One region of the Streptomyces manipurensis genome, then DNA from elsewhere that is predicted to be linked to it. Evidence: predicted binding sites of a transcription regulator. Region 1 holds the regulator's gene; the other holds the start of a gene.
What was found. The regulator HspR, encoded in region 1, represses chaperone genes until heat shock. The targets are predictions, from matches to a motif close to TTGAGNNNNNNNNNCTCAA.

Region 1 (14,848 bases):
ACGGCACCGTCACCTCGTGGACGGAGGGCGCGCCGAAGCCCGCGCCGAAGCCCGAGTCCCGGCCGGAGTCCGACGTCACGGCGCGGATCGTCCTGCCGGACGGGCACGTCGCCCGGCTCGCGGACGGCCGGAACGGCAAGAGCGCCGAGATCCTGCTGCCCGGCGGCAAGGTCCTCGGCAGGATCGACCTGAAGCACCCGCGCGTGCAGCACGCGGGCTGGACGTACGAGCTCGTGCGGGACGGCGGGAGCGTGAAGTTCGTCGTGGTCGACGGCAAGGGCGGCGGCGCGAGCCGGGTGTACGACTTCGGCGGCAAGCTGATCGAGATGTACGCGGTCGCCGGGCGGTAGGCCCCGGGAACGGCGGAGCGGCCGGCCCCCTCTCGGGGACCGGCCGCTCCGTGGTCGTGCTGCCCGCCTACTTGGCGTCCTCGGCCTCGGCCTTGGGCTCGGCTGCGTCGTCCGCCGCCTTGGCCTTGGTCGCGTCGTCCGCCGTCTTGGCCTCGGGCTCCTCGGCCTTCTCGGCCTCGGGGGCCTCGACCTCGGGCTCGGCGTCGGCCGTCACCTCGGCCTCCGCCTCGGTCGCGGCCTCCGCCTCTGCGGCCGCCTCGGCCTCGGCCTCCGCCTTCGCAGCAGCTTCCGCCTCCGCCTTCGCAGCAGCCTCGGCCTCAGCCTTGGCCTTCGCCTCCGCCTCAGCGGCGGCAGCCGCCTCCGCCTCCGCCGCGGCGGCCGCGAGTTCCGCCTCCGTCGGGCCCGGGGTCTTCACCGACTCCAGCAGCAGCTGGGCCACGTCCACGACCTGGACGGACTCCTTCGCCTTGCCGTCGTTCTTCTTGCCGTTGACCGAGTCGGTCAGCATGACGAGGCAGAACGGGCAGGCGGTCGAGACGATGTCCGGGTTCAGCGAGAGGGCCTCGTCGACGCGCTCGTTGTTGATGCGCTTGCCGATCCGCTCCTCCATCCACATCCGCGCGCCACCGGCGCCGCAGCAGAAGCCCCGCTCCTTGTGGCGGTGCATCTCCTGCTGCCGCAGGCCCGGAACGGCCGACATGATCTCGCGCGGCGGCGTGTAGACCTTGTTGTGCCGACCCAGGTAGCACGGGTCGTGGTACGTGATCAGACCGTCGACCGGCGTCACCGGCGTCAGCCGGCCCTCGTCGATCAGGTGCTGGAGCAGCTGCGTGTGGTGGATGACCTCGTACTCGCCGCCCAGCTGCGGGTACTCGTTCGCGATGGTGTTGAAGCAGTGCGGGCAGGTCGAGACGATCCGCTTCGCCGACTTCGGCTTCTTCGTCTCCGGGTCGTCGTCGTCCTCGCCGAAGGCCATGTTCAGCATGGCCACGTTCTCCTGGCCCAGCTGCTGGAACAGCGGCTCGTTGCCCAGGCGGCGCGGCGAGTCACCGGTGCACTTCTCGTCGCCGCCCATGATCGCGAACTTGACGCCCGCCATGTTCAGCAGCTCCGCGAAGGCCTTGGTGGTCTTCTTGGCCCGGTCCTCCAGCGCGCCGGCGCAGCCGACCCAGTAGAGGTAGTCGAACTCGGAGAGGTCCTCCGCGTCCTTGCCGATGATCGGGACCTCGAAGTCGACCTCCTTCGTCCACTCGACGCGCTGCTTCTTCGCCAGGCCCCAGGGGTTGCCCTTCTTCTCCAGGTTCTTGAGCATCGTGCCCGCCTCGGACGGGAACGCGGACTCGATCATCACCTGGTAGCGGCGCATGTCGACGATGTGGTCGATGTGCTCGATGTCGACCGGGCACTGCTCCACGCACGCACCGCAGGTGGTGCAGGACCACAGCACGTCCGGGTCGATGACGCCGTTCTCCTCGGCGGTGCCGATCAGCGGGCGCTCGGCCTCCGCGAGAGCGGCGGCCGGCACGCCGGCGAGCTGCTCCTCGGAGGCCTTCTCCTCGCCCTCCATGGTCTTGCCGCCGCCGGCCAGCAGGTACGGGGCCTTGGCGTGCGCGTGGTCGCGCAGCGACATGATCAGCAGCTTCGGGGAGAGCGGCTTGCCGGTGTTCCAGGCGGGGCACTGCGACTGGCAGCGGCCGCACTCGGTGCACGTGGAGAAGTCGAGGATGCCCTTCCAGGAGAACTGCTCGACCTGGGAGACGCCGAAGTTGTCGTCCTCGCCCGGGTCCTCGAAGTCGATCTCCTTGCCGCCGCTCGTCATCGGCTGGAGCGCGCCGAGCGCGGTGGCGCCGTCGGCGTTGCGCTTGAACCAGATGTTCGGGAAGCCGAGGAAGCGGTGCCAGGCGACACCCATGTTGGTGTTCAGTGAGACCACGATCATCCAGATCAGCGAGGTGCCGATCTTGATCATCGCGGTGAAGTAGATGGCGTTCTGCAGCGCGCTCGCCGAGAGCCCGTCGAAGGCCATGACCAGCGGGTACGAGATGAAGTACGCCGGCTCCCAGCCGTCCACGTGGTGGATGGCGCCCTCGAGGCCGCGCAGGCACAGGATCGCGAGGCCGATGGTCAGGATGATGTACTCGACGAAGTAGGCCTGCCAGGCCTTGGAGCCGGCGAAGCGCGACTTGCGGCCGGCCCGCGAGGGCAGGCTGAGCAGGCGGATCGCGATCAGCACCAGGATGCCGAGGACCGTCATCAGGCCGATGAACTCGATGTAGAGCTCGAACGGCAGGAAGCCGCCCAGGACGGGCAGCGTCCAGTCGGCCTGGAAGAGCTGGCCGTAGGCCTGCGCCAGCGTCGGCGGCAGCGTCAGGAAGCCGATCGCGACGAACCAGTGCGCGAAGCCGACGATGCCCCAGCGGTTCATGCGGCTGTGGCCGAGGAACTCCCGGACGAGGGTCACCGTCCGGGCCTTCGGGTCGTCCGTGCGGCTGCCCGCCGGCACGGGCTGCCCGATCTTCACGAAACGGTAGATCTGCGCCACGGCTCGTGCGAGCAGCGCGACGCCGACCACGGTCAGGACCAGCGACACGATGATCGCGGCGAGTTGCATGGGAGGGCTCCTCGGGCGGCACTTACTAAGCGGTAACTTATGAAGTCAAGGCTTGAGGTTACCCATTCCCGACGCCGCAATGTAGCCGAGCGTGCGGTGATCTGTGTCGCTCAGGCGAGCCTTTGTCGGTAGGCCGCCCGCGGGGTCTGAGCAAGGATCGCGAGGTCCATCCCGAGCCAGTGGTTCTCCACATAATGCCGGTCGAGCAGGGCCATCTCCTCCCAGGGGAGGTCCGAGCGCGCGCTGACCTGCCACAACCCGGTCATACCGGGACGTACGAGAAGTCGTTCGGGGTGGTCGGTGCGGGCCTGGGGTCGCGGCCCCACCAGCGACATCTCGCCGCGGACCACGTTCAGCAGCTGCGGGAGCCCGTCGAGGGCGCAGCGCTCCACCGCGGCGCCGGCCCATCCGGCCCCGGCCGTGTCGAAGCGCCAGGTCCGGAACGGCCGCCCGCCCAGGCCGGCCGCCGGCTGCCGTACGAGGACCCGCGCCCGCGGCGTCGCGCAGAGCAGCCCGGCGGCCAGGGCGAGCGGGGCGGCACAGAGGGCCAGCAGGAGGACGGCCCCGAGGAGGTCGAGCACCCGTTTGGCCGGCGGGGCGGCCGGTACCCGTACCCGCGGAGCGGTGAGAGTGAGGGGCGTGAGGGGCATGTCAGCACGCTGCCCCATGCCCGGGGCGGTGCCGTGGCGCCGCGCGGCCGGGTGCCCCGTTCGGCCGTCCCCGGCCGCGTGGGCCGTCCGCGGCCCGGGCCCCCGCGGCCGGCGCTGCGCGGGAGCCGTCCGGGTTGCGCGTAAGAGCCACCTAAAGGTTGAGTCGACTCGACTCAGCTCTGTTGACGGAAGCGCGGCGATGGGGCATGGTTGAGTCTGTTCCACTCAAGTCAGCTGGAGGAATCGAAATGGCACGTGCGGTCGGCATCGACCTGGGCACCACTAACTCCGTCGTCAGCGTTCTGGAAGGCGGCGAGCCCACCGTCATCACCAACGCCGAGGGCGCCAGGACCACGCCGTCCGTCGTCGCCTTCGCCAAGAACGGCGAGGTCCTCGTCGGCGAGGTCGCCAAGCGCCAGGCGGTCACCAACGTCGACCGGACGATCCGCTCCGTCAAGCGCCACATGGGCACTGACTGGAAGATCAACCTGGACGGCAAGGACTTCAACCCGCAGCAGATGAGCGCCTTCATCCTGCAGAAGCTGAAGCGCGACGCCGAGGCCTACCTGGGTGAGAAGGTCACGGACGCGGTCATCACCGTCCCGGCCTACTTCAACGACTCCGAGCGTCAGGCGACGAAGGAGGCCGGTGAGATCGCGGGTCTGAACGTCCTGCGCATCGTCAACGAGCCCACCGCCGCGGCCCTGGCCTACGGTCTCGACAAGGACGACCAGACCATTCTCGTCTTCGACCTCGGTGGCGGCACCTTCGACGTGTCGCTCCTGGAGATCGGCGACGGCGTCGTCGAGGTGAAGGCCACCAACGGTGACAACCACCTCGGTGGTGACGACTGGGACCAGCGCGTCGTCGACTACCTGGTGAAGCAGTTCGCCAACGGCCACGGCGTCGACCTGTCCAAGGACAAGATGGCGCTCCAGCGTCTGCGCGAGGCCGCCGAGAAGGCGAAGATCGAGCTGTCCTCCTCGACGGAGACCACGATCAACCTGCCCTACATCACGGCTTCCGCCGAGGGCCCGCTGCACCTGGACGAGAAGCTCACCCGCGCCCAGTTCCAGCAGCTGACCGCGGACCTCCTGGAGCGCTGCAAGACCCCGTTCCACAACGTCATCAAGGACGCCGGCATCGCGCTGTCCGAGATCGACCACGTGGTCCTGGTCGGCGGCTCCACCCGCATGCCGGCCGTCGCCGAGCTCGTCAAGGAGCTCACCGGCGGTCAGGACGCCAACAAGGGCGTCAACCCGGACGAGGTCGTCGCCATCGGCGCCACCCTCCAGGCCGGTGTCCTCAAGGGTGAGGTCAAGGACGTCCTGCTCCTCGACGTGACCCCGCTGTCCCTCGGCATCGAGACCAAGGGCGGCATCATGACCAAGCTCATCGAGCGCAACACCACGATCCCGACCAAGCGGTCGGAGATCTTCACGACGGCCGAGGACAACCAGCCGTCCGTGCAGATCCAGGTCTACCAGGGTGAGCGCGAGATCGCGGCGTACAACAAGAAGCTCGGCATGTTCGAGCTGACCGGCCTGCCGCCGGCCCCGCGTGGCGTCCCGCAGATCGAGGTCTCCTTCGACATCGACGCGAACGGCATCATGCACGTGACCGCGAAGGACCTCGGCACGGGCAAGGAGCAGAAGATGACCGTCACCGGCGGCTCTTCGCTCGGCAAGGACGAGGTCGACCGCATGCGCCAGGAGGCGGAGCAGTACGCGGACGAGGACCTGCGCCGCAAGGAGGCCGCCGAGTCCCGCAACCAGGGCGAGCAGCTCGTCTACCAGACGGAGAAGTTCGTCAAGGACAACGAGGACAAGGTCCCGGCCGAGGTCAAGACCGAGGTCGAGACGGCCGTCGCCGAGCTGAAGGAGAAGCTCAAGGGCGAGGACACGGCCGAGATCCGCACCGCGACCGAGAAGCTCGCCGCGGTCAGCCAGAAGCTCGGCCAGGCGATCTACGCCGACGCCCAGGCCGCCCAGGGTGCCGCCGGCGCCGCGGGTGACGCGGGCCAGGCCAAGGCCGACGACGACGTCGTCGACGCCGAGATCGTCGACGACGAGAAGCCGAAGGGCGGCGCTGCCTGATGCCGGAGGAGACCCCGGGCTTCGACGAGAAGCCCGAAGTCCCCGCCGACGCCGCTTCGGACGACGCCGAGCCGAAGGCCGCCGACTCCTCCACGGAGGGTGAGGCGGCCCCGGCCGGGGACGCACAGGACACGGCCCTCCTGGCGCAGCTGGACCAGGCCCGCACCGCGCTCAACGAGCGCACCGCGGACCTCCAGCGGCTCCAGGCGGAGTACCAGAACTACCGCCGCCGGGTGGAGCGGGACCGGATCACCGTCAAGGAGATCGCGGTCGCGTCCCTCCTGACGGAGCTGCTGCCGACGCTCGACGACATCGGCCGGGCGCGGGAGCACGGCGAGCTGGTCGGCGGCTTCAAGTCGGTGGCCGAATCGCTGGAGACCGTCGCCGCCAAGATGGGCCTGCAGCAGTTCGGCAAGGAGGGCGAGCCCTTCGACCCGACGGTCCACGAGGCCCTGATGCACTCGTACGCGCCGGACGTCACCGAGACGACCTGCGTGGCGATCCTGCAGCCCGGGTACCGGATCGGCGAGCGTACGATCCGTCCCGCGCGGGTCGCGGTGGCCGAGCCCCAGCCGGGCGCGGCCCCCAAGTCCGAGTCCGCGGAGGGCGAGACGCCGTCGGACAAGGACGCGGATGCCCCCGACAAGGGCTGATGCACCACACGTAGAGGCACGGGAGGAGGGACACCGGGGATGAGCACGAAGGACTTCGTCGAGAAGGACTACTACAAGGTCCTCGGTGTCCCGAAGGACGCCACCGAGGCCGAGATCAAGAAGGCGTACCGGAAGCTCGCGCGCGAGTTCCACCCGGACGCCAACAAGGGCGACGCCTCCGCCGAGGAGCGCTTCAAGGAGATCTCCGAGGCGAACGACGTCCTCGGCGACCCCAAGCGGCGCAAGGAGTACGACGAGGCGCGCGCGCTGTTCGGCAACGGTGGCTTCCGCCCCGGGCCGGGCGGCGGCGGCTCGTTCAACTTCGACCTGGGCGACCTCTTCGGCGGCACCCAGCAGGGCGGTCAGGCCGGCGGCTTCGGCGGCGGCCTGGGCGACGTCTTCGGCGGCCTCTTCAACCGCGGCGCCGGCCCCGGTGCGGGCACCCGCGCCCAGCCGCGCCGCGGCCAGGACGTCGAGTCGGAGGTCACCCTCTCCTTCACGGAGGCGGTGGACGGTGCCACCGTCCCGCTGCGGATGTCCTCGCAGGCCCCCTGCAAGGCCTGTTCGGGCACCGGCGACAAGAACGGCACCCCCCGGGTGTGCCCGACCTGCGTCGGCACCGGCCAGGTCTCGCGCGGCAGCGGCGGCGGCTTCTCGCTGACCGACCCCTGCGCGGACTGCAAGGGCCGCGGGCTGATCGCGGAGACCCCCTGCGACATCTGCAAGGGAAGCGGCCGGGCCCGCAGCTCCCGCACCATGCAGGTCAGGATCCCGGCGGGCGTCTCCGACGGCCAGCGGATCCGGCTGCGCGGCAAGGGCGCTCCGGGCGAGCGCGGCGGTCCGGCCGGCGACCTCTACGTGGTCGTGCACGTCGACTCGCACCCGGTGTTCGGCCGCAAGGACGACAACCTGACGGTGACCGTCCCGGTCACCTTCGCGGAGGCCGCCCTCGGTGCCGACATCAGGGTCCCGACCCTGAACGGCCCGTCCGTCACGCTGAAACTTCCCCCGGGTACCCCGAACGGGCGTACGATGCGGGCTCGCGGCAAGGGGGCGGTCCGCAAGGACGGCACCCGCGGCGACCTGCTGGTCACCGTGGAGGTGGCGGTTCCGACGGAGCTGTCGGACAAGGCCCGCGAGGCGCTGGAGATGTACCGCGAGGCGACGGAGTCGCAGGACCCGCGCTCCGCGCTGTTCGAGTCCGCGAAGGGAGCATGACATGGACGGCCGCCGACGACAGTCCCGTTCCGGCACTGGTGCCTACCCACTGACCGACGAGACCCCGGTCTACGTGATCTCGGTGGCCGCCCAGCTCTCCGGTCTGCATCCGCAGACCCTGCGTCAGTACGACCGCCTCGGCCTGGTCTCCCCGGACCGTACGGCCGGCCGCGGCCGGCGCTACTCGGCCCGCGACATCGAGCTGCTCCGCACGGTGCAGGCGCTGTCGCAGGACGAGGGCATCAACCTGGCCGGCATCAAGCGGATCATCGAACTGGAGAACCAGGTGGCCGCGCTCCAGCAGCGCGTCGCCGAGCTCTCCGCCGCGGTGGACGGTGCTGCCGCCACCCTGCGGGCCCGCGAGGCCCAGGTGCACGCCTCGTACCGGCGCGACCTGGTCCCGTACCAGCCGCCGCAGCCGGGCAGCGCCCTGGTGGTCTGGCGGCCGAGCCCCAAGCGCCCGCTGGACTGACCGGCCGGCCCTCGCGCCCCGTTCGTGACGCCCTCAGGCCCCGCCCCTCCCGGGGCGGGGCCTGAGGGCGTCCTAGAGGTCCTCGGGGCCGGGGCCGGACGCGTGGGGCCCGTGCTCCGGTTCGCACAGCGACGGGGCAGAGGGGCGGCCCAGGATGCCCGACTGGGCGATGAGGTAGCCGAGCTGGGCCCGGCTGCCGCTGCCGAGTGTCGTCGCGAGCTTGGCGATGTGGGCCCGGCAGGTGCGCACGTTCATGCCGAGGCGGCGGGCGATGGCCTCGTCGACGTGGCCCTCGATGAGGAGCTGGGCGATGCTGCGCTGCACGCCGGTGATGCCGCCGGGGGTGCTGCGGTAGGTCACTTCCTCCTGGAGGGGCACGGCGCGGTGCCACAGCTGCTCGAACACCTTGATGAGGTAGTCGACCAGGCCCGGGTGGCGCAGCTCCAGGGCGACCCGGCGGTCGTCGCTGACCGGGATGAAGGCCACGGTGCGGTCGAAGATGATGAGGCGCTCTATCAGCTCCTCGAGGGTGCGGATCTCCACCTTCCCGGTGGATATCCGGTCCACGTAGGCGAGCGTGCCCTGACTGTGCCGTGCGGTGTGCTGGTACAGGGTCCGTATGCTGACCCCACGGTCGATCAACGGCTGGTCGCGTTCCAGGGCCTGGGTGAGGGCCTCGGAGGGCCGCGCTCCGCCGGGCTGGACCGTCAGGACCTCCGTATGACATTCGGCCGTCGCCAGGTTGAGTGCGGCGTTGATCCTTTCGAAACCCTCCAGCACCGTGATGGCATGGGTGTCGGCCGGGCTCTGCGCGCTGATGGCGAGGAAAGGCTCGAAAGTGTCGGTGAGATCTACAGCGCTGCGTCGGCGGTCCTGGATCTCGCGTTCAATCGGATGGAGCCGCTGGGCCAGTGCGACGGACGGGGGAACCGGTCGCAGCTGGTTCGCGTCGTCCGGGTCGGGCTGCAGAAGAGCGAGTTCCAGCAGGCAGGGGGCGTTTTTGATCTCGCCCCGGGCGATCCGGCCGGTGCTCAGCGCGGCCGCGTAGAGCCGCGTCCCCTCGGCGCACATGGACGTGACGGGGTGGGGATGTGTCGCCATTGTCCGGTTATGCGTCAAATCTCCACCCCCCAGGGTCCTGAACATGCAAGAACATGATGCATCGTCCCCATGGCATTGACGTGCCTGAATGAGCCATCGTCTGACACGCGGGGGAGAGGATTCCATCAAGTGAGGACGAAGCCGACCATGTACAAGAGAATGCTTCGCTCGGTGCTTGCCATAGGTTTCTCCGCCGTTGCGGTTTTTGGGGCAGTCAGCGCCGTCGAAAGTGACGCGGGGAGCGCTAGGGACGGTCGGGGTACGACCCTGACGAGCACGGAGTTCGACACCGGCTGGACCACGGCACCCGTGGGCAAGTACGCGGACACCGGCTGGACCAGTGCCGAGCTGGGCGGCAAGGGCGATACCGGCTGGACCGAGGCTCCTGTGACGGTGTCCGCATGACCCCCGACGACCGCGGCTTCCGCCGCGAGATGGCGTCGGCCTACCGCTCCGGCTGGCAGTTCATCGACCTCGCGACCGCCGTCCCCCACCCCGGCGACTCGCTGATGGTCACCCTGTTCGGCCAGCCGATCGTCATCGTGCGCGAGGAGGACGAGGACGTACGTGCCTACCGGTGCCTGCGCCGCCCGCGCGGCGCACCGCAGCCCGTCCGCTGCGAGGTGCGCTACGGGATGGTCTTCGTCAATCTCGACCAGCGCGACCACCAGCTCTTCGAACCCGACATCACCACCGCCACCCCCCGCAGTGCCTGAAGCGATTCCCCCGTCGTTGCAGATCGCTCAGGTGCTACCCCCACACAACGGCGCCATCGTGGACCTGACCACGATGGCGCCGTTGTGATGTGCGCGTCCAGTGCCTGATCCGGACAAGATGAAGGATCAACGGATCGCGCGGGACCCCATGGTCCGGTCCACGGCGATCTCCATGACGACCCGGTCGGGATTGGGCGAGGGCGTCCGCCCGTACCGCTCGGCGTAACGCGCCACCGCGTCGGCGACCGACGCCTCGTCCGTGCGGATCACCGCGCGGCCCTCCAGCGTGGCCCAGCGCCGCCCCTCCATCTGGCACACCGCCACCCGCGCCCCGCCCTCCGGGCCGGACTGCGCCGCCAGGACGTTGCGGACCTTCTTGCTGTGCCGATTGCTGATCACCCGGGCCAGGCCGGCCTCCGGGTCGTAGGTCACGCCCACCGGCACCACGTGCGGGGTCCCGTCGGGCCGCGGGGTGGTCAGCGTGCAGACGTGCCGCTCCCGCCAGAAGGCGAGGTACTCGGGCGTCGGGTTGAGTACGTCATGGGACATGGCCGAAGCGTACGGCGCCGGGCCGGAATGTTTCGCCGGAGTTGGCCCCTCAGATGTCTTGAGTGGAATAGACTCAACTTTGCATACGCTGACTCTGTCAGACTGTGCACAACCCTCCGGGAGAGGAGATACGGCAGTGGACGCCGAGCTGACCAACAAGAGCCGGGACGCGCTGAACGCGGCCACCGGCAGGGCCGTGAAGGACGGCCACGCGGACCTGACCCCCGCGCACCTGCTGCTGGCCCTGCTCGCCGGCGAGGACAACGAGAACGTCGTCGACCTCCTGATCGCCACGGACGCCGACCAGGCCGCCGTCCGGGCCGGCGCCGAGCGCATCCTCGCCGCGCTGCCCAGCGTCACCGGCTCCACGGTCGCGCCCCCGCAGCCCACCCGCGAGCTGCTCGCCGTACTCGCCGAGGCCGACGCCGAGGCGGGCAAGCTCGGCGACGAGTACCTGTCCACCGAACACCTCCTCATCGCCATCGCCGCCAAGGGCGGCGCGGCCGGTGAGGTCCTTTCCGCCCAGGGCGCGACGGCGAAGAAGCTGCTGGACGCCTTCCAGAACGCACGAGGAGCACGGCGGGTGACCACCCCCGACCCCGAGGGCCAGTACAAGGCCCTGGAGAAGTTCGGCACCGATTTCACGGCCGCCGCGCGCGACGGCAAGCTCGACCCCGTCATCGGCCGCGACCACGAGATCCGCCGCGTCGTGCAGGTGCTCTCGCGGCGCACCAAGAACAACCCGGTGCTGATCGGCGAGCCCGGCGTCGGCAAGACCGCCGTCGTCGAGGGGCTCGCCCAGCGCATCGTCAAGGGCGACGTCCCCGAGTCCCTCAAGAACAAGCGGCTGGTCTCCCTCGACCTCGGCGCGATGGTCGCGGGCGCCAAGTACCGCGGCGAGTTCGAGGAGCGCCTGAAGACCGTCCTCGCAGAGATCAAGTCCAGCGACGGCCAGATCATCACCTTCATCGACGAGCTGCACACGGTCGTCGGCGCGGGCGCCGGCGGCGACTCCGCCATGGACGCGGGCAACATGCTCAAGCCCATGCTCGCCCGCGGCGAACTGCGCATGGTCGGCGCGACCACCCTCGACGAGTACCGCGAGCGCATCGAGAAGGACCCGGCGCTGGAGCGGCGCTTCCAGCAGGTGCTGGTCGCCGAGCCCTCCGTCGAGGACACCATCGCCATCCTGCGCGGACTCAAGGGCCGCTACGAGGCCCACCACAAGGTCGTCATCAACGACAGCGCGCTGGTGGCGGCGGCGACCCTCTCCGACCGCTACATCACCTCCCGCTTCCTGCCCGACAAGGCCATCGACCTCGTCGACGAGGCCGCGTCCCGGCTCCGCATGGAGATCGACTCCTCGCCCGTCGAGATCGACGAGCTCCAGCGCTCCGTGGACCGGCTGCGCATGGAGGAGCTCGCGCTCAAGAACGAGTCCGACCCGGCCTCCCGCGAGCGGCTGGAGAAGCTGCGCAAGGACCTCGCCGACCGCGAGGAGGACCTGCGCGGCCTGACCGCCCGCTGGGAGAAGGAGAAGCAGTCCCTCAACCGGGTCGGCGAGCTCAAGGAGCGCCTGGACGACCTGCGCGGCCAGGCCGAGCGCGCCCAGCGCGACGGCGACTTCGACTCCGCCTCCAAGCTGCTCTACGGGGAGATCCCGGCCCTGGAGCGCGAGCTCGCCGAGGCCACGGAGGAGGAGGCCGAGGCCTCCAAGGCCGGCAGCTCGAAGGACACCATGGTCAAGGACGAGGTCGGACCGGACGACATCGCGGACGTGGTGGGCGCCTGGACCGGCATCCCCGCCGGCCGGCTGCTGGAGGGCGAGACCCAGAAGCTGCTCCGCATGGAGGACGAGCTGGGCCGCCGCCTGATCGGCCAGACCGAGGCCGTGCGGGCCGTCTCCGACGCCGTGCGCCGCACCCGCGCCGGCATCGCCGACCCGGACCGGCCGACCGGCTCGTTCCTCTTCCTCGGCCCGACGGGCGTCGGCAAGACCGAGCTGGCCAAGGCGCTCGCCGACTTCCTCTTCGACGACGAGCGGGCCATGGTCCGCATCGACATGTCGGAGTACTCCGAGAAGCACAGCGTGGCCCGGCTCGTCGGCGCCCCGCCCGGCTACGTCGGCTACGAGGAGGGCGGCCAGCTCACCGAGGCCGTCCGCCGCCGCCCGTACAGCGTGGTGCTCCTGGACGAGGTGGAGAAGGCCCACCCGGAGGTCTTCGACATCCTGCTCCAGGTCCTCGACGACGGCCGCCTCACGGACGGCCAGGGCCGTACGGTCGACTTCCGCAACACCATCCTCATCCTGACCTCCAACCTGGGCAGCCAGTTCCTGATGGACCCGGCCACCCCCGCCGAACGGAAGAAGCAGCAGGTCCTGGACGTGGTCCGGGCGAGCTTCAAGCCGGAGTTCCTCAACCGCCTGGACGACCTGGTGGTCTTCTCCGCCCTGAGCGGGGACGAGCTGGCGCACATCGCCGAGCTGCAGATCGGCCGCCTGGCCCGCCGGCTCGCCGACCGGCGCCTCACCCTGGACGTCACCCCGGCCGCCCTGGCCTGGCTGGCCGAGCAGGGCAACGACCCGGCGTACGGAGCGCGCCCGCTGCGCCGCCTGATCCAGACGGCCATCGGGGACCGCCTGGCGAAGGAGATCCTCTCCGGCGAGGTCCGCGACGGGGACACCGTCCGGGTCGACGTGGCGGACGGGGACCTGCTGGTCGGCAAGGCCCTCTGAGCATCCCCGCGGCAGGGCGCCGCCGGTGCACCCCGCGTACAGGAACGTGCGCGGGGTGCACCCCTGTCCGCCCGGAGCGGATCCGGGGCCGTCGGGCTGGACACGGGGTGGGCGGGATGGGGGAGGATGCAGGTATCCGCACGAAGGGAAATACACGGTGAGCATCGACCCGGCCTCGATTCCGAACTTCGGAGGGCAGCAGCCCGATCCGCAGGCCACAGGACCGGCGGGCCCCGTCGTCCCCGACCAGGATCTGGTCAAGCAGCTGCTCGAGCAGATGGAGCTCAAGTACGTCGTCGACGACGAGGGTGACCTCGCGGCGCCGTGGGAGGAGTTCCGTACGTACTTCATGTTCCGCGGTGAGGCGGAGCAGCAGGTCTTCTCGGTGCGGACCTTCTATGACCGTCCGCACAAGATCGAGGAGAAGCCCCAGCTCCTCGAGTCGATCGACGACTGGAACCGCCGCACCCTGTGGCCCAAGGTCTACAGCCACACCCACGACGACGGCTCGGTCCGCCTGATCGGCGAGGCGCAGATGCTGATCGGCACCGGCGTGAACCTGGAGCACTTCGTGTCCTCCACGGTCAGCTGGGTCCGTGCCTCCATCGAGTTCGACAAGTGGCTCACGGAGCAGCTCGGCCTCGAGCAGGACATCGACTCGGGCGACGGCGAGGACAAGGACGGCGGGGACAACTGACCCCCGCCCGCGCCGCCGTCACAGGGGCATCTTGGCGATGACCAGGAGGTACACCCCGTAGGCGTACGAGAGCCCGGCCAGCCCCGCGGTCACCACGACCGCGGAGCGGGGCCGGGCTCTTGCCATGACGGCCGCCAGCGGCAGCAGCAGCGGGAACGCCGGGAGCAGGAAGCGCGGCTTGGACTCGAAGTAGCCCGCCCCGCCGATGCCGATCACCAGCAGTACGGCGGTGTAGACGAGCAGCGGCAGCGGCAGAGCGGGCCGCCGCACCAGCAGCAGCACCGCGAGCAGCAGGGCCGCCCCGAGCAGTGCCGCGGTGACGGCGGTGGCGAGCGCGACGGGGCCGCCGCTCAGCACCCGCCAGACCTGGTTCAGCACGTAGCCGCCCCCGTCGAAGCGGGAGCCCCACTGGCGCTGGACGTCGAAGTAGCCGGCCGGGTCGCGGCGGTGCACCCCGACGGCCGCCACGTACGCAAGCCAGCCCGCCGGGGCGAGCACCCCGGCCGCCCACACGGCGGGCCCCCGGGATCTTCGGGTGAGGAGGGCGTGCAGGGCGGTGACGGACACGGCCGCGGCCACGGCGATCCCGGTCGGGCGGGTCAGCCCGGCGACGGAGGCCAGCAGGGCCGCCACCGTCCAGCGCTCGCGCAGCAGCGCGTACAGCGACCAGGCGGCGAGAGCGACGAGCAGCGGCTCCGTGTAGGCCAGGGTGAGCACCACCGCGTGCGGGACCACCGACCACAGGGCGACCAGCAGCACCCCCACCCTCCGCCCGGCCACCAGCTCGCCGACCCGGTACACGCCGACCGCGGCCACGGCGGCGGCGGTCCAGGAGACGAACAGCGCCCCCCACTCGCCGCCGCCGGTCAGCCGCACCAGCAGCGGATAGAGCGGGAAGAAGGCGTAGTCGCTCTGCACCAGCCCGGTGACCGGCCACATCTGCGTGCGGCCGTAGCCATGCCGGGCGATGGCGAGGTACCAGACGGAGTCCCAGGAGT
Region 2 (14,848 bases), 1.0 Mb from region 1:
GTGCCGTCGGGTCCCGCGACCGAGACCCCGAGGCCCTCCATCTTCGGGGCCTGCTGTTCCCAGAAGCCGAGCCCGAGGTCGCGTTCGTGCTGGAGCGCGGTGTCGAACATGCACTGCGTGGACATGACCCGCCCGGAGCGGATCTCGTCCGCCGTCCGGTTGGACATGAGCGTGACCTCGTACCCCTTGGCCTGGAGCCCGAGGGCGAGCTGGAGACCGGACTGGCCGGCTCCGACGACGAGTATCCTGCGCATCTCTCAGGTCCTCTCTTCGGGAGTGCTGTCGAGGGCGTGGCCCACGAGCGCCAGCAGGGATTCGACCACCGTGCGGCGCTCCCGCGCATCCATGATCACCACGGGGACGTGCGGCGGAACGCTCAGCGCCTCGCGCACGTCGTCCGGCTCGTAGGACTGCGAGCCGTCGAAGTGGTTGACGGCGACGGCGTACGGCAGCCCGGAACTCTCGAAGTAGTCGAGGGCGGGGAAGCAGTCGCGCAGCCGGCGGGTGTCGGCCATGACCAGCCCGCCGATGGCGCCGCGCACCAGGTCGTCCCACATGAACCAGAAGCGTTCCTGGCCCGGCGTCCCGTACACGTAGAGGACGAGGTCGTCGTCGAGGGTGACGCGGCCGAAGTCCATGGCGACGGTGGTGGTGGCCTTGTCCGGGGTACCGGACAGGTCGTCGGTGGGGACGCTGGCCTGGGTCATCACCGCCTCGGTGCGCAGCGGCGTGATCTCGGAGACGGAGGACACGAAGGTGGTCTTGCCGACGCCGAAGCCGCCCGCGACCAGCACCTTGACGGCGACGGGCGCGCGGGAGCGGTCGTACTGCCAGGGCTGGACGGGCTCGTCGTCGACCACGGACTTGTCAGAGACGGCGAAGACCACCGAGCACCCTTTCGAGCAGCGCGCGTTCGGGCCGGCCGGGGCCGTGGCCCGTGCCGTAGACACGGATCCGTCCCTGGTCGGCGAGATCGCTGACGAGGACGCGGACCACGCCCAGCGGCAGCTTCAGCAGTGCGGAGATCTCGGCGATCGTCCGCATGCGGCGGCAGACCTCGACGATGGCCGGCATCTCGGGCATCCGGTCGGGCTTCTGCGGTTCCGACGCCTTGGTGTCCAGGGCTGCGACGAAGGTCTCGACCTGGAGGACCTGGGTGAAGCGGGTCCGGCCGCCCGTGAGGGAGTACGGGCGGACCCGGGCCGGGCGGCGGTCGGCGCCGCGTATCGGGAGGCGGTCCGAGGCCGGGCTCCTCACGGGGTGTTCTCCATCGACTGGCGCAGCTCGCTGCGGACTTCGGGGGTCAGGACGTGGCCGGCACGGCCGACGAACAGGGCCATGTGGTAGGCGACGACGCCCATGTCGCAGTCGGGCGTGGCGTGCACGCCGAGCAGCGAGCCGTCGCTGATGGCCATGACGAAGACGCTGCCGTGCTCCATCGCCACCATGGTCTGCTTGACGGCGCCCGTCTCCATGAGGGCGGCGGCTCCCGTGGTGAGGCTGCCGAGGCCGGAGACGATGGTGGCGAGGTCGGCGGAGGCGCCGCGCGGCCCCTTCGCCTTGCCCTGCGGTTCGCCCGCGCCGCCCGCTCCGGGGTCGGATGACAGGAGCAGCAGCCCGTCCGAGGAGACCACGGCGACGGAGTTGACGCCGGGCACCTCCTCGACCAGGTCGGTCAGCAGCCACTGCAGGTTGCGGGCCTGGGTGCTCAGTCCGTACGTACTGGGCGCGGTCATGTGCGTGCCTCCTGTGCGCTGTCCCCCTGGTCGGTCTTGCTCTGTCCCTGCCGGCGGTCCCGCCCCTGTTCGGGACCGTTCTCCTGTGCGAGCTCGGCGGCGGCGACGCGCCGTCCGTCCTGGGCTCCCTGGTAGAAGCCCCCGAGGCGGCGCCGCAGGTCCTCGGCGTCGACGCGGCGCGGCGGCTGGGGTCGTGCGGCCTCGGCGCGGGGGGCGGCCACGGCGCGCGGGGTCCGCTTGGGCAGGCCCTTGTCGGTGACGGCTGCCGGGCCGTCGGCGGGGTCTGCGGGGTGACTGCCCTGACGGGGCAGCCAGTTGCCCTCGGCCGGGGTGTGGCTGTGCGGCTCCGCCTCCGGCGCGGCCGGGTGTACGTCGGCCACGGGGGCGGCGTCCGGTTCCGCGTTGGGGGCGGGCTCGGCCGGGGTCTCCGCGGTGGTGCCGGGGACGACGCGGGCGAGCAGCTCCTCGGCGGGGGCCGCCGCGGGGGACGCGACGAACACCTGCTCGGCGGGGGGCAGCTGCGGGTCGGCGGTGGTGTCGGGGACCACCCGGGCGAGGAGTTCCTCGGCGGGGGCGGGCACCTGTTCCGGGGCCGGCTCGGCGGCGGGTGCGGGGACGGTGAACACCTGGTCGGCCGGAGGCACGGCCCCGTCCGCCGGCCCGGAGCCCGGCTGCGGGGCGAAGCCCGGCTCCGGGTCGGCGGCCGGGAACGGCGCGGCGGCCGGACCGGAGTCCTGCGCCGGATCCGTGCCGGGGCCCGCTTCCGCGGCCGGGTGGGCGTCCGGGAGCGGCTCGGCATCCCGGTCCGCGTCCGCGGCCGGGGCGGTGTCGGCGGCGAGCTCACCCGTCTCCGGGGCAGCGTCGGGCGCCGCGCCCGTTTCCGGGCCGGGGCCGGCGGCCGGGTCGGTGACCGGAAGGGCTTCCGCGGCCGGTTCGTCGGCCGGAACGGCTTCCGCGGCCGGGAGGTCGCCGACGTCGGCGCCCGCCTCGGGAGCGGCGTGCGCTCCGCGCCGCCGGGAGTGCAGGGTGTTCTCGTTCGCCTCCGCTATGACGCCCGGCAGTCGCAGCGCGGGCGCGCCGGGCGTGGCCAGGGTGTGGACCGGGGAGACGGGCGGGGTGGCGGGCAGCAGGGCGGCGGGGACGACCACGAGGGCCTCGGTGCCGCCGTGCCGTCCGGCGCGCAGTTCGGCGGTCACGCCGTGCCGTGCGGCGAGGCGTCCGGCGACGTAGAGGCCGAGGCCGAGGCCGTGCTCCTCCTCGGGCTCCTCGTCGTAGGCCTCGGGCGTGGACAGGCGCTCGTTCAGGGCCTGCAGCCGGTCGCCGCTGACACCGATGCCCTCGTCGACGACGGAGATGACCACGTCGCCGGAGTCCAGCGTCCAGCCGGACACCTTGACCTTGACCTCGGGCGGCGAGAACGTCGTGGCGTTCTCCAGCAGTTCGGCGATCACGTGCGAGATGTCGTCGGCGGCGTGCCCGGCGACCTGGGTGTAGGAGGGCAGCGCGGTGAGGTCGACGCGCTCGTAGCGCTCGATCTCGCTGACGGCGGCCCGCATCACGTCGACCAGGGCGACCGGCAGGCCCTGCCCGTGACCGTGTTCCTGGCCGGCGAGCACCAGCAGGTTCTCGTTGTGGCGGCGCATGACCGTCGCGAGGTGGTCCAGCTTGAACAGGGTGGCCAGGCGGTCCGGGTCCTGTTCCCTGGATTCGAGTTCCTCGATGACGGCGAGCTGGCGCTCCACCAGGCCGAGCGTGCGCAGGGAGAGCGAGACGGAGGTCGTCGACATGATGCGGCGCTGTTCGTCCAGCCCCTCGCGCAGCGCGGTGAGTTCTTCTTCCAGCACCTCGCGGCCGGAGGAGAGCGCCTCGTTGCGGCCGATGAGGCGGCGCCGGTCGGCGTCGAGGCCGGCGATCCGGGTGTGCAGGGAGACCGTCTGGTCGCGCACGGCGTTCAGGTGGCGGACGACTTCGGCGAACTCGTCGTTGCGGCCGGTGAACCGCACAGGTTCGACGGAGCCTTCCGGGGTCGCGAGGCGTTCCGCGCCGCGGCGCAGCACCGACAGGGGCCGGGTGAGGGAGCGGGCCACGCCCGTGGAGAAGCCGACGGCGACGAGGAAGAGCAGGCCGAGCGCGCCGACGAGGATTTCGAGCCGGGTCACGTCGTCGTCGCGCAGGGTCGCGAAGGCGGTGGCGCGCTGGCCCGCCAGGGTGGACTCGACGGTGCGCATCCGGTCGATGCGGGCGGTGAGCGCGGCGCCGACGGCGGCTCCGTCGGTCTTGCGGTCGGCGGCGTTCAGGGTGGGCCGGTCGGTGAGCCGCTTGAGGTGGTCCTCGGCGGCCTTGACCTCGGGGCCGGTGACGGTGGCGGTGAGGGTCTGGCGCACGTCGGGCCGGGCGGCCCGCGCGAAGTCGTCGAGGGCGGCCTGTTCGCGGACGCGCGAACGCTGGGCGGCGGTGGTCAGTTCGTCGACGGCGGCGGAGCCGGAGGGCTGGTCCCCGCGGGGGACCGCCAGCGCGCCGAGGAGCAGTCCGCGGGTGGCCGAGGCCTGTTCCACGGCCTGGCCGAGAGGGGCCAGGGGGCGGGTAGTGAGGAGGGCGGCCTCCGCGCGCGGCGGGGTGAGTTCGGCGAGCCGGTCACCGGGGGCGAGGAGGGCGGTGATGAGGCCGGTGTAGGCCTGGTGGGCGGCGAGGGCGGTGCCCTTGCCGCCGACGGCCTCGGTGCGGACGGGCGCGATGCGGGAGAGGACCATGGCGAGCGGCTCGTCGACCTCGGCCGCGGCCTCGGCGGTCTGCCGGTCGGTGCGCAGGATGCGGTCCTGGAGGGTGGCCCGGGCCGCTTCGGGGCGGCCCTTGGCGGCGTACTCGACCACGGCGTCCCGCTCGTCGGCGAGGACGTGCGTGAGGGTGAGGACGTGACGGTTCTGGTCCGCGAGGGTGACCAGCCGCTGGGAGTCGTTCAGTTCCCGCGCGGCGGTGACGACGGCGGGAGTGCCGGCCGCGAGGACGGTGAGTCCTGCGACGGCCACGCCGACGACGAGTCGGCTGCGCACGCGGACGCGGCGTCCTGCGGGGGCCGGGCCGTCGGCGGCGGTGCCGTTCTTCCGAGACCGCTTCTTCTGCACCGGTGCTCGCAATCCTGTACGTGTGCTTGTGCTCGTCTACTCGTGTGGCCGAGGTAACGGCCGGTCAACAAGTAAACGCCCCCTGCCCCCTCGTACCGCCTCAGACCTTTGCAGCGTGTTGGGGAGAGAGCCGCACATCGCCCACCCGGCCACTCGAACGAGTGAACATCACGGATGAGTTGGCCACCAACTCGGGCAGCATGCCCCAGAGCGCCGTCATGGACAGGTGGTTGAAAGATCGCCGGGGCCTTTGGCAGTATGCCCGCCCACATCGGCCGCGCCGCCACCGCGGTCCGCGGGCGGCCGCGTCCGGGCGGGCGGCGGGCAGGAGGCGAAGCCTCCGCCGAGTTGGTACGGACCATGGCCCCTTTTCAGGCCGTCGCGCGGCAGAATGTCCGTATGCGCATCGACCTCGCCACGGCGCCCGGGAATCGGGAACGCCCCAATGAGGACTGGCTGTCGGCGGCGATCCCCGCTTCGGGCGGCGGCGTCCTGGTCGTCCTGGACGGGGTCACGCCACCGGGCGGCGGCGACGGGTGCGTGCACGGCGTCCCGTGGTTCGTGACGCGACTCGGCGGCCGATTGACCGAACTGTCCGGGTCGCGCCGGGACCTGCCGCTGGACCGGATCCTCGCCGAGTCCGTCCGCGCCACGGCCGACGCCCACCGCGACACCTGTGACCTTTCTCACGTCCGCACGCCGCAGGCCACGGTGGTGGTGGTGCGCTGGGACGACGCGTCCGTGGAGCACCTCGTGCTCTCGGACTCCGTCCTGCTCCTCCAGGCGCCCGGGGGCGGCGTGAGCGCGGTCCTCGACGACCGGCTGGACCGGATCCCGCGGGAGGTGCTGCGCTCGACGGCCGCGACGGACGCCCTGCGCAACGCGGAGGGCGGCTTCTTCACGGCGGCGGCGGACCCGGCGGTGGCGGGCCGGGCGGTCACGGGGCGCACACCCCGGGAGCGGGTGCGGGCCGTGGCGGCCCTGACGGACGGCGCGAGCCGCTGGACGGACACGTTCGGGCAGGGCGACTGGGCCGACTGCCTGGGGGTCCTGCGCGAGGAGGGGGCGCGGGCGCTGATCGACCGGGTCCGCGCGATCGAGTCCGAACCGGACCGGCCGCCGGCCCGCCACAAGCGCCATGACGACGCGTCGGCGGTCTACGCGGAGCTCTGACGGCCCCGCGCGGTGCGCCTACTCCGCGCCGGCGTTGAGCTGGTGGAGCAGGCGGGCCAGCTCCGCCACCTCTCCGCGGTCCCAGCCGGCGAGCTTGCGCATGTACTGCTCCCGCCGCGCGCCCCGGACCCGCAGGAACCGTTCGCGGCCCTCCTCCGTCAGCCCGACCAGGAAGGCCCGGCCGTCGGCGGGGTCCGGTTCGCGGGCCACCAGGCCGAGGGTCTCCAGGGCCCGCAGCTGCCGGCTCATGGTGGCCTTGCCGACGCCGAAGTAGGAGGCGAGGTCGGTGGCGCGCTGCCGGCCCGCCGCCTCCAGCCGTACGAGGAGTCCGTAGGCGGCGGGCTCCAGCTCGGGGTGGAGCTCGCGGGCCATCTCGCCGGAGGACGCCCGGGCCCGCCGGAGGAAGACGGACAGCTCCCGCTCCAGGGCAAGGAACTCCTGGTCTTCACTCCCGTGCACGTCCCGCTCCTTCTCCGCCGTCAGGCACCCCGGTGGGTGGGGGCCAGTATTTCGCAGCGGCTGGGCCGGCGGCCCGGGGCCCCGCCGGAGGGGGCACCCGGGCCGCACGGGGGGCCGTCAGGCGGCGGCGCCGACCGGCTCCTGCGCCCGCGCCAGGGCCAGTTCCAGGACCTGGCGCACGTCGGTCACCGGGTGCACCTCCAGGCCCTCCAGCACCTCGGCGGGGACGTCGTCGAGGTCGGCCTCGTTCCGCTTGGGGATGATGACGGTGGTCAGCCCGGCCCGGTGCGCGGCCAGCAGCTTCTGCTTGACCCCGCCGATCGGCAGGACCCGCCCGGTCAGGGAGACCTCGCCGGTCATGGCCACGTCCGTGCGCACCTGCCGTCCCGAGAGCAGGGAGGCGAGCGCGGTGGTCATGGTGATGCCCGCGCTCGGGCCGTCCTTGGGCACCGCACCGGCCGGGAAGTGGATGTGCACGCCCCGGTCCTTCAGGTCGGCGACCGGCAGTTCCAGCTCCGCGCCGTGGGAGCGCAGGAAGCTCAGGGCGATCTGCGCCGACTCCTTCATCACGTCGCCGAGCTGGCCGGTGAGGGTCAGGCCGGCCGCGCCCGTCTCCGGGTCGGCCAGCGAGGCCTCCACGAACAGCACGTCGCCGCCCGCGCCGGTCACCGCGAGGCCGGTGGCCACGCCGGGGACCGAGGTGCGCCGCTCGGCCGGGTCCTGGGCGGACTCCGGCACGTGGTGCGGGCGCCCGATCAGGCCGCGCAGGTCGTCGGCCGCGATGCGCAGGGGCAGGTCCCGCTCGCCCAGCTCGTGCTGTGCGGCGACCTTGCGCAGCAGGCGGGCCAGGGAGCGCTCCAGGGTGCGCACGCCGGCCTCGCGGGTGTACTCCCCCGCCAGCCTGCGCAGGGCGTCGTCCTCCAGGACCACTTCGTCGGCGGCGAGGCCCGCGCGTTCCAGCTGGCGCGGCAGCAGGTGGTCGCGGGCGATGACCACCTTCTCGTCCTCGGTGTAGCCGTCGGGGCGGACCAGCTCCATCCGGTCGGCCAGGGCTTCGGGGATGGCCTCCAGGACGTTCGCGGTGGCCAGGAACACGACGTCGCTGAGGTCCAGTTCCACCTCCAGGTAGTGGTCGCGGAAGGTGTGGTTCTGGGCCGGGTCGAGGACTTCGAGCAGGGCCGCGGCGGGGTCGCCGCGGAAGTCGGAGCCGACCTTGTCGATCTCGTCGAGCAGCACGACCGGGTTCATCGACCCGGCCTCCTTGATCGCCCGGACGATCCGGCCGGGCAGGGCGCCGACGTAGGTGCGGCGGTGGCCGCGCACCTCGGCCTCGTCGCGCACGCCGCCGAGGGCGACGCGGACGAACTTGCGGCCCATCGCGTGCGCCACCGATTCCCCGAGCGAGGTCTTGCCGACGCCGGGAGGTCCGACCAGGGCGAGCACGGCCCCGCCGCGGCGGCCGCCGATGACGCCCATGCCGCGGTCGCCGCGGCGCTTGCGGACGGCGAGGTACTCGGTGATGCGGTCCTTGACGTCGCCGAGGCCCGCGTGTTCCGCGTCGAGCACGGCCCGGGCGCCGCGGATGTCGTACGCGTCCTCGGTGCGCTCGTTCCAGGGCAGTTCGAGGACGGTGTCGAGCCAGGTGCGGATCCAGGAGCCCTCGGGGCTCTGGTCGCTGGCCCGCTCCAGCTTCTCGACCTCCTTCAGGGCCGCCTCCCGCACCTTCTCGGGGAGGTCGGCGGCCTCGACGCGGGCCCGGTAGTCGTCGGACTCCTCGCCGTCGCTCTCGCCGTTCAGCTCGCGCAGCTCCTTGCGCACGGCGTCCAGCTGGCGGCGGAGCAGGAACTCGCGCTGCTGCTTGTCGACGCCCTCCTGGACGTCCTTGGCGATGGACTCGGCGACGTCCTGCTCGGCGAGGTGCTCGCCGAGCCACTGGACGGCGAGCCGGAGGCGGGCGACGGGGTCGGCGGTCTCCAGCAGTTCGACCTTCTGGCCGACCGTCAGGAACGGCGAGTAGCCGGAGTTGTCGGCGAGGGCGGACACGCCCTCGATCTGCTGGACCCGGTCCACGACCTGCCAGGCTCCGCGCTTCTTGAGCCAGCTGGTGGCGAGCGCCTTGTACTCCTTGACCAGCTCGGCGACGGCGCCGGGCAGCGGCTCGGGGTCCGCCTCGTCCACGGTCTCGCCCTCGACCCACAGCGCGGCGCCGGGGCCGGTGGTCCCGGCGCCGATGCGGACGCGCCCGCGGCCGCGGATCAGGGCCCCGGGATCGCCGTCGGAGAGCCGGCCGACCTGCTCGACGGTCCCGAGCACACCGGTGCCCGCGTACGTGCCGTCGACGCGCGGGACGAGGAGGACCCGGGGCTTCCCGCTCCCCGCGGCGGCCTGGGCCGCCTCGACGGCGCCGCGCACCTCGGGGTCGGAGAGGTCCAGCGGGACGACCATCCCGGGCAGCACGACCTCGTCGTCGAGCGGCAGCACGGGCAGAGTGAGCGTTGCGGGCGTCGAAGCCATGATCTTCCCTCCGGCAGTGAAGTTGAGCTATGCCGACTCAATGCATGTGCGCCTCCTGATGTTCCCCGAAGCCTGTTCGCCCGGGGCGAACGGGTTCGGGTGTCTCATCCGGGTAGACGCTGCACTTTCCAGGCCAAAGCTGCATGTGACTTTGCATCGGACTGCGTGACCTTGCATCGGGGTGCTCAGTTAGCAGGTCGTGGATCGCGTGTTGGATGTCGTCCAGGGCGGTACAGCGGGCCCTCCCCCGTACGGATTCGAGGTCGGGTACATCGAGCCGGGCGGTTCGGAGCTACGGCGTCCGCTGGCGGATGTGTGGGCGGTGCGGTTCGAGGACTCGGCGCCGGTACGCGGATTCAAGTCGTACAAGGGTCAGCGCCACCTGCCAGGGCTGTGGTGGTCAGCGACGGTCGGCGGGCACATCGGGTACGAGTCCTGGCTGGAGCGCGATCACGTGATGCTGCTGGATTTCGACCCGACCGTGGTGGGGGTGTCCTCCCAGCCCTTCTGGCTGTTCTGGGCCTCGGAAAAGGGCAAGGGCGTCTCGCACGCACCGGACTACTTCGTACGCCGTGACGACGGCTCGGCAGTGGTGATCGACTGCCGCCCCGCAGACCGCCGCAAACCGAGGGACTGGGCCAAGTTCGCGGCGACACAGGCGGCCTGTGACCAGGCGGGATGGGAATTCCGGCTGGTGGGAGCGCCTGACGCGATCACGGTGCGCAATGTGAGGTGGTTGGCGGGATATCGCCACCCGCGGCACCGGTTGGAGCCGGTCGCCGTGGCCCTACGGGATGTGTTCGCCGAGCCGCGTCCGCTGGTCAGCGGCGCAACAGAAGTGGGAGACCCGGTCTCGGTGCTGCCGGTGCTGTTCCATCTGCTCTGGCTGCACGACCTGGCGGTGGACGTGTCGGTGCCGCTGCATGCGGAATCGCTGGTGTCGTCCGGATCCGCACGGTGACGGCCGGCCGGGGTACCTCGGTGCTACGGCCCGGGGACTGGATCACCTACGACGGCGATGACCATCAGGTGGTGGGCCTGGCGGGGACGTCGGTGCGGCTGCGCTCGGACAGCGGGGCGGAATCGGTGATGTTGGCCTCACACCTGATGTCCTCGCCGGACTTCTCGGTCACCGGCACCGAGCCGCTGCCCGCACTGGAGCCGTCCGGCTTGCTGGCGACGCTGCCGGAGGCCGTTCAGACAGCCGCGCGCGAGTGGGAACGCCACATCGTGGAAGTCGATACCGGACTGCCGCCCAGCGCCGCCCCGGGCACGCCACCGCGGCCCGAGTACGACCCACAGGACCGTGCGCTTCTGGAGCGAGCGCGGGCAAAGGCTGCTGAGTTGGGGGTGAGCCTGCGCACTGTGATGGGCAAGCGGTCGCGCTATTCCCAGCAGGGGTTGTGGGGGCTGGTCGATCAGCGGCTGGTGCGGATGTCACAGGTGACCGGGCAGGCCGATGTCCGGCTGGTCGCGGCGATCCGCGAGGCCCTGGACGCTGAGACGCTCACCTCGACGGGAACCCGCTCCCGGTTGATCCGCCGTGTGGTCAAGATGGTGGAGGTCACCCATGGCGAGGGGGTGGTGCCGCTGCCGGGCAAAAGCACCTTCTACAAGCTGATCGACGCGCTCTCCACGGGCAGGCACACCTTCGGCTCAGCAGTCACACGGCGGCAGACGGCGAACCGACCCGAGGGGCCGTTCACGCCGACTTTCGCGGACCGGCCCGGAGAACAAGTACAGATCGACTCCACTCCGCTGGACGTGATGGTGGTGCTCGATTCGGGGCTCACTGCCCGCGCGGATCTGACGATCGCGATCGATGTCGCGACCCGAACGATCTGCGCCGCGGTGCTGCGGCCGGTGGGCACCAAGGCGGTGGACGCCTCGTTGCTGCTGGCGAAGATGCTGGTGCCCGAACCAATGCGACCGGGCTGGTCCGCCGCACTGCGGATGGCGGCCTCGCGGATGCCGCACCGGCGGCTGCTGGACGTGGACGCGCGAATGGAACAGGCTGCGGCGAAACCGGTGATCGTGCCAGACACCGTCGTCATCGACGGCGGGAAGGTGTTCATCTCCGACACCTTCATTCGGGCCTGCGACCGGCTCGGCATCTCAGTACAACGATCACGCCCTCGCACGCCGACGGACAAAGCGATCGTGGAGGCCACGTTCTCCGCGATCAACACACTGTTCGTCCAGCACCTTCCCGGCTATACCGGGGCGAACGTCTCGCGCCGCGGTGAACGGGTCGAGGAACAGGCGGCCTGGACGATCCCCGAACTCCAGGACCTGCTAGACGAGTGGCTTCTGGCCGGATGGCAGGCCAGGCCACATGATGCTCTGCGCGATCCGTTCCGCCCGAAGAGGGCGATGTCACCGAACGACAAATACACCTCCTTGGTCGCCGCCTGCGGCTACCTGCCGCTGACCCTGCGCGGCGAGGACTACCTCGAACTGCTGCCGGTGGCCTGGCGCGCGATCAACGACTACGGCATCCGGATCAACTACCGCACCTACGAATGCGCCGAGTTGGGACCGCACCGGCGTCAGCATTCCGGCAACGTGGCCAAGCGCGGGCTCTGGGAGGTGCACTACGACCCCTACGACCTGTCCCAGGTGTTCGTCCGCACCCAGCAGGGCTGGATTACCGCCCCCTGGGTTCATCTTCCGCTGGTGAACGCTCCGTTCGCGGATTTCACCTGGCAGCACGCGCGCCGCCTGGCCGCCGCGGCCGGTCTGGACAGCGCCAACGAAGCGGCGGTGGCCAGGGTCCTGGACGCACTCCTCACCCGCGCCGAGCACGGCCCGGACACCCGCACGGCGAAGGTCGCCGCCCGCACCCGAGCCGGTGCCGCCTCCCATCGGCCAGCCGCACCGAGAACGGCCCCCGAACCCGCACCGCTCGACCACGGCACCGAACCGGCCCAGGTGATCCCATTCGGTGTCTTCGACGTCCATGCAGAGGCTGAAAGGTGGCTATGACCAGGCCTTCCCCCACCTCCTTCGTCCCGCAGCAGGCCCCGGAGCCGGAGCTGCCGCCGGACAGCCCGCTGACCACGAAGGAGGGATGGCGTCGCTTCGTAGAGCACGAGTCGTCCCCGCCCTCACTGCTGACCGCAACGCAGCGTGGCGCCCTGTCGCCGAAGAAAAGACTGCGCGACGACGACCTTCGCCGGATTTACCACGCCGACTTGCCGCTGGTAAACACCCCGACCATCCGGAAGGTCATCGCCACCTCACGGCTGCTGGTCCAGCTCAACCGCCAGCAGATCTCAGCGCGTCGGGGCATCATCATCAGCGGCGCCTCCGGCACGGGGAAGACCACCGCTCTCTCCCAGCTCGGGCGGGCCCACGAGATCGCTGTCCGCAAGCGCCACCCACGCGACGGCTCCCGGCTTCCGGTCGTCTATGTCACCGTCCCGCCGGCCGCTACCCCGAAGATGCTGGCGATGGAGTTCGCCCGGTTCTTCGGCCTGGACTTCCCCACTCGCTTCAACATCACCGACGTCGTCAACGCGGTGTGCGCAACTGGTGCTCACGTCCATGTCGACCTGGTCCTGGTAGACGAGCTGCACAACCTGAACTTGGCCACTCGGACAGGTGCCGAAGCCTCTGATCAATTGAAGTACTTCGCCGAACGGCTGCCCGCCACCTTCGCCTACGCGGGCATCGATGTCGAGGACCAGGGCCTGTTCGCCGGCACCCGCGGCCGCCAGATCGCCGGACGATTCACCGTCATCCCCGCCGCCCCGTTCTCCTACGCCTCCGGAACGGACCGGGAATCCTGGCACTCCCTGGTCGGCACCCTGGAGTCCATGCTCCGACTGCACCACCACCAGCCCGGAACGCTGACCGGTCTGAGCGAGTATCTCTACCACCGCTCCGGCGGCATGATCGGCAGCCTGTCGCAGCTCGTCCGGGGCGCTGCCGTCCTCGCTATCGAGGACGGCAGCGAACGCATCACAGAAGACCTTCTGGAGACGGTCCCGGTGGACTACGCCGCCGAACGCTCCCAAGCCCTCACAGCCCCGGAAAAGCCCCGCTCCCGCCGGAAGCGCATCGCCTGATGCTCCTTCCCCGCCTGCCCGACCCCGTCCCGCCCGCACAGCACGAGATCGCCGCCTCCTACATCGGCCGCCTGGCCCGCCTCCACGGTCTCGACATCAACACCCTCTGGCGGTGCGTGACCGAACGCGAAGCCTCCGGCGGCATGCGTCGCGTCGTCGTCCCGGAACGCCTCGCTGCCATCACCGGCCGGACCGTCCATTCCCTCGCCGGAGCTCTGCCCGAACTACGCACCCCACAGCCCGAGTGGGCCATGTTCCGTCACCAGCCACAACGCGGCTGCCACCACTGCAATGCCAAGCACCCCGGCGGCGAGGTCACGAGGATCCTGCCGCACCACCGCTACGTCTGCACCCGACACCGGCTATGGCTCTGCCCGTCCGACGCTGACGGGCACACCACACCCCTCGACGCCCTCCCCGAAATCGTCCAGGCACAACGCCGACACCTGCGTATCCTTCAGCGCCACGGCTGGGCCATCACCTACGACGCCGTCCTCAGCGCCATACTCATCTGCGGCCAGCTCTGGTCACTCCCAGAAAACGAGAACGGCGAAGCGCGGCACGACTGGATCCGCCGGGCCAACATCCTCATCCCTCCCGGCACAGCCGAAACGACCTTCTCCGTCGCCCGCCTCTGCGCCGCGGTCTATCCCGAAGCCGTCGTTCTGGCCACACTCTTAGCATCGCCCTACTGGAGACAACAGGCACAGAGAACAGCCTGGGACCGCCGTCTCTTCAACGCCGAAATCGCCCGACGACTACGACACCCTCGCTATGGCCAGCATGAAAACGACCCCATCAGCCACTGGGCCAACATGACGGCCAAGCGCCCGCCGCTTGCTCCGATCCGTGTCCATGACCCGAAACATCACCTCCGGGAACCAGCCCAGCGCACCGCCACCCAGCGCGCACAGCAACGCCATGCCCACGCCTTCAACCCATCCCACCGAGCTGGCGATGCACTCATCGCGCACCGCCACCTAGCCACGGTGTTCCGGCGCGCCTGGGACCCCTTCCGAACCCACAGCCTTCTTGCGAATGGAGATAGCTACTACAAGCTCTCTTGATGACCATCCCGACGGTGCTCTAGAGTCACGGGCCCTCCTGTTAAGGAGCATCGCCGGAATGGCAGATCCATTTCCCTACCGGGACACCACCTGGTCCATGAACAGCTCGTAGGTTGTTCGGTTGTGTTTGCGTGCCGCCACTACCTGCGAGCGGAAGTTGCGAAGCGCCGTGTCCACCGCCTGCCGGTTACGTAGAGTCGACGTCACCAGGGGGTCCCGAAGTTGCCCCGGGGCGAAGGCCAACAGGGACTCCACGATGGGCTCCCACGCTGCGGCTGCCTCGGACATGGTCACGTTCTTCTTGAACCGCATGACGTAGGCGTCGCTGACAGCTTCTCCGACGAGCGTCTCTCTCGTGGCTCCGATGGCCTCCGCAGCAAGCATGATCGACCCCCGCAGGCCGAACCACTCAAACAGCTCGATCTCGTCCTCGGTCCGTGCCCCTGCCTCGATGCGCCCGAGTCTCGCCTTCTCTAGCTCAACAGCGCGCAGCAGGCTCGCGACGAACACGATGTGTTCGGCGGTGACGCGTTCCGGGAAGACCCGGCTGTAGATGGCATCCTGCTCCCAGATTTTACTCTTCTCGTGGTAGGCCACGCCAGATTCGCCGTGAAAGGCGGCCAGTGCCTGTGCCGCGACCTCTGCCGAGAGATGGTTTTCTCCCGGGCGGCGGATGACATCCTCCGCACCCCCGCGCCGGCCGCCGT

Region 2: the regulator HspR is predicted to act here: its motif matches at 9,027-9,045, upstream of lon (endopeptidase La).

What each region holds. Positions count from the first base shown of each region.
Region 1 is NZ_CP186950.1:3,934,975-3,949,822, forward strand. It holds gene ACPU2J_RS18230 (hypothetical protein) at 1-350, shown strand, start outside; gene ACPU2J_RS18235 ((Fe-S)-binding protein) at 418-2,961, opposite strand; gene ACPU2J_RS18240 (sugar transferase) at 3,072-3,611, opposite strand; gene dnaK (molecular chaperone DnaK) at 3,860-5,707, shown strand; gene grpE (nucleotide exchange factor GrpE) at 5,707-6,360, shown strand; gene dnaJ (molecular chaperone DnaJ) at 6,400-7,578, shown strand; gene ACPU2J_RS18260 (heat shock protein transcriptional repressor HspR) at 7,580-8,050, shown strand; gene ACPU2J_RS18265 (helix-turn-helix transcriptional regulator) at 8,123-9,196, opposite strand; gene ACPU2J_RS18270 (hypothetical protein) at 9,281-9,556, shown strand; gene ACPU2J_RS18275 ((2Fe-2S)-binding protein) at 9,553-9,867, shown strand; gene ACPU2J_RS18280 (pyridoxamine 5'-phosphate oxidase family protein) at 9,994-10,416, opposite strand; gene clpB (ATP-dependent chaperone ClpB) at 10,553-13,153, shown strand; gene ACPU2J_RS18290 (YbjN domain-containing protein) at 13,311-13,850, shown strand; gene ACPU2J_RS18295 (glycosyltransferase family 39 protein) at 13,869-14,848, opposite strand, start outside.
Region 2 is NZ_CP186950.1:4,948,040-4,962,887, reverse strand. It holds gene ACPU2J_RS23105 (styrene monooxygenase/indole monooxygenase family protein) at 1-254, opposite strand, end outside; gene ACPU2J_RS23100 (GTP-binding protein) at 258-887, opposite strand; gene ACPU2J_RS23095 (DUF742 domain-containing protein) at 868-1,257, opposite strand; gene ACPU2J_RS23090 (roadblock/LC7 domain-containing protein) at 1,254-1,736, opposite strand; gene ACPU2J_RS23085 (nitrate- and nitrite sensing domain-containing protein) at 1,733-4,858, opposite strand; gene ACPU2J_RS23080 (protein phosphatase 2C domain-containing protein) at 5,258-6,031, shown strand; gene ACPU2J_RS23075 (MarR family winged helix-turn-helix transcriptional regulator) at 6,050-6,490, opposite strand; gene lon (endopeptidase La) at 6,608-9,004, opposite strand; gene ACPU2J_RS23065 (TnsA-like heteromeric transposase endonuclease subunit) at 9,318-9,965, shown strand; gene ACPU2J_RS23060 (Mu transposase C-terminal domain-containing protein) at 10,094-11,989, shown strand; gene ACPU2J_RS23055 (TniB family NTP-binding protein) at 11,986-13,074, shown strand; gene ACPU2J_RS23050 (hypothetical protein) at 13,074-14,141, shown strand; gene ACPU2J_RS23045 (AIPR family protein) at 14,217-14,848, opposite strand, start outside.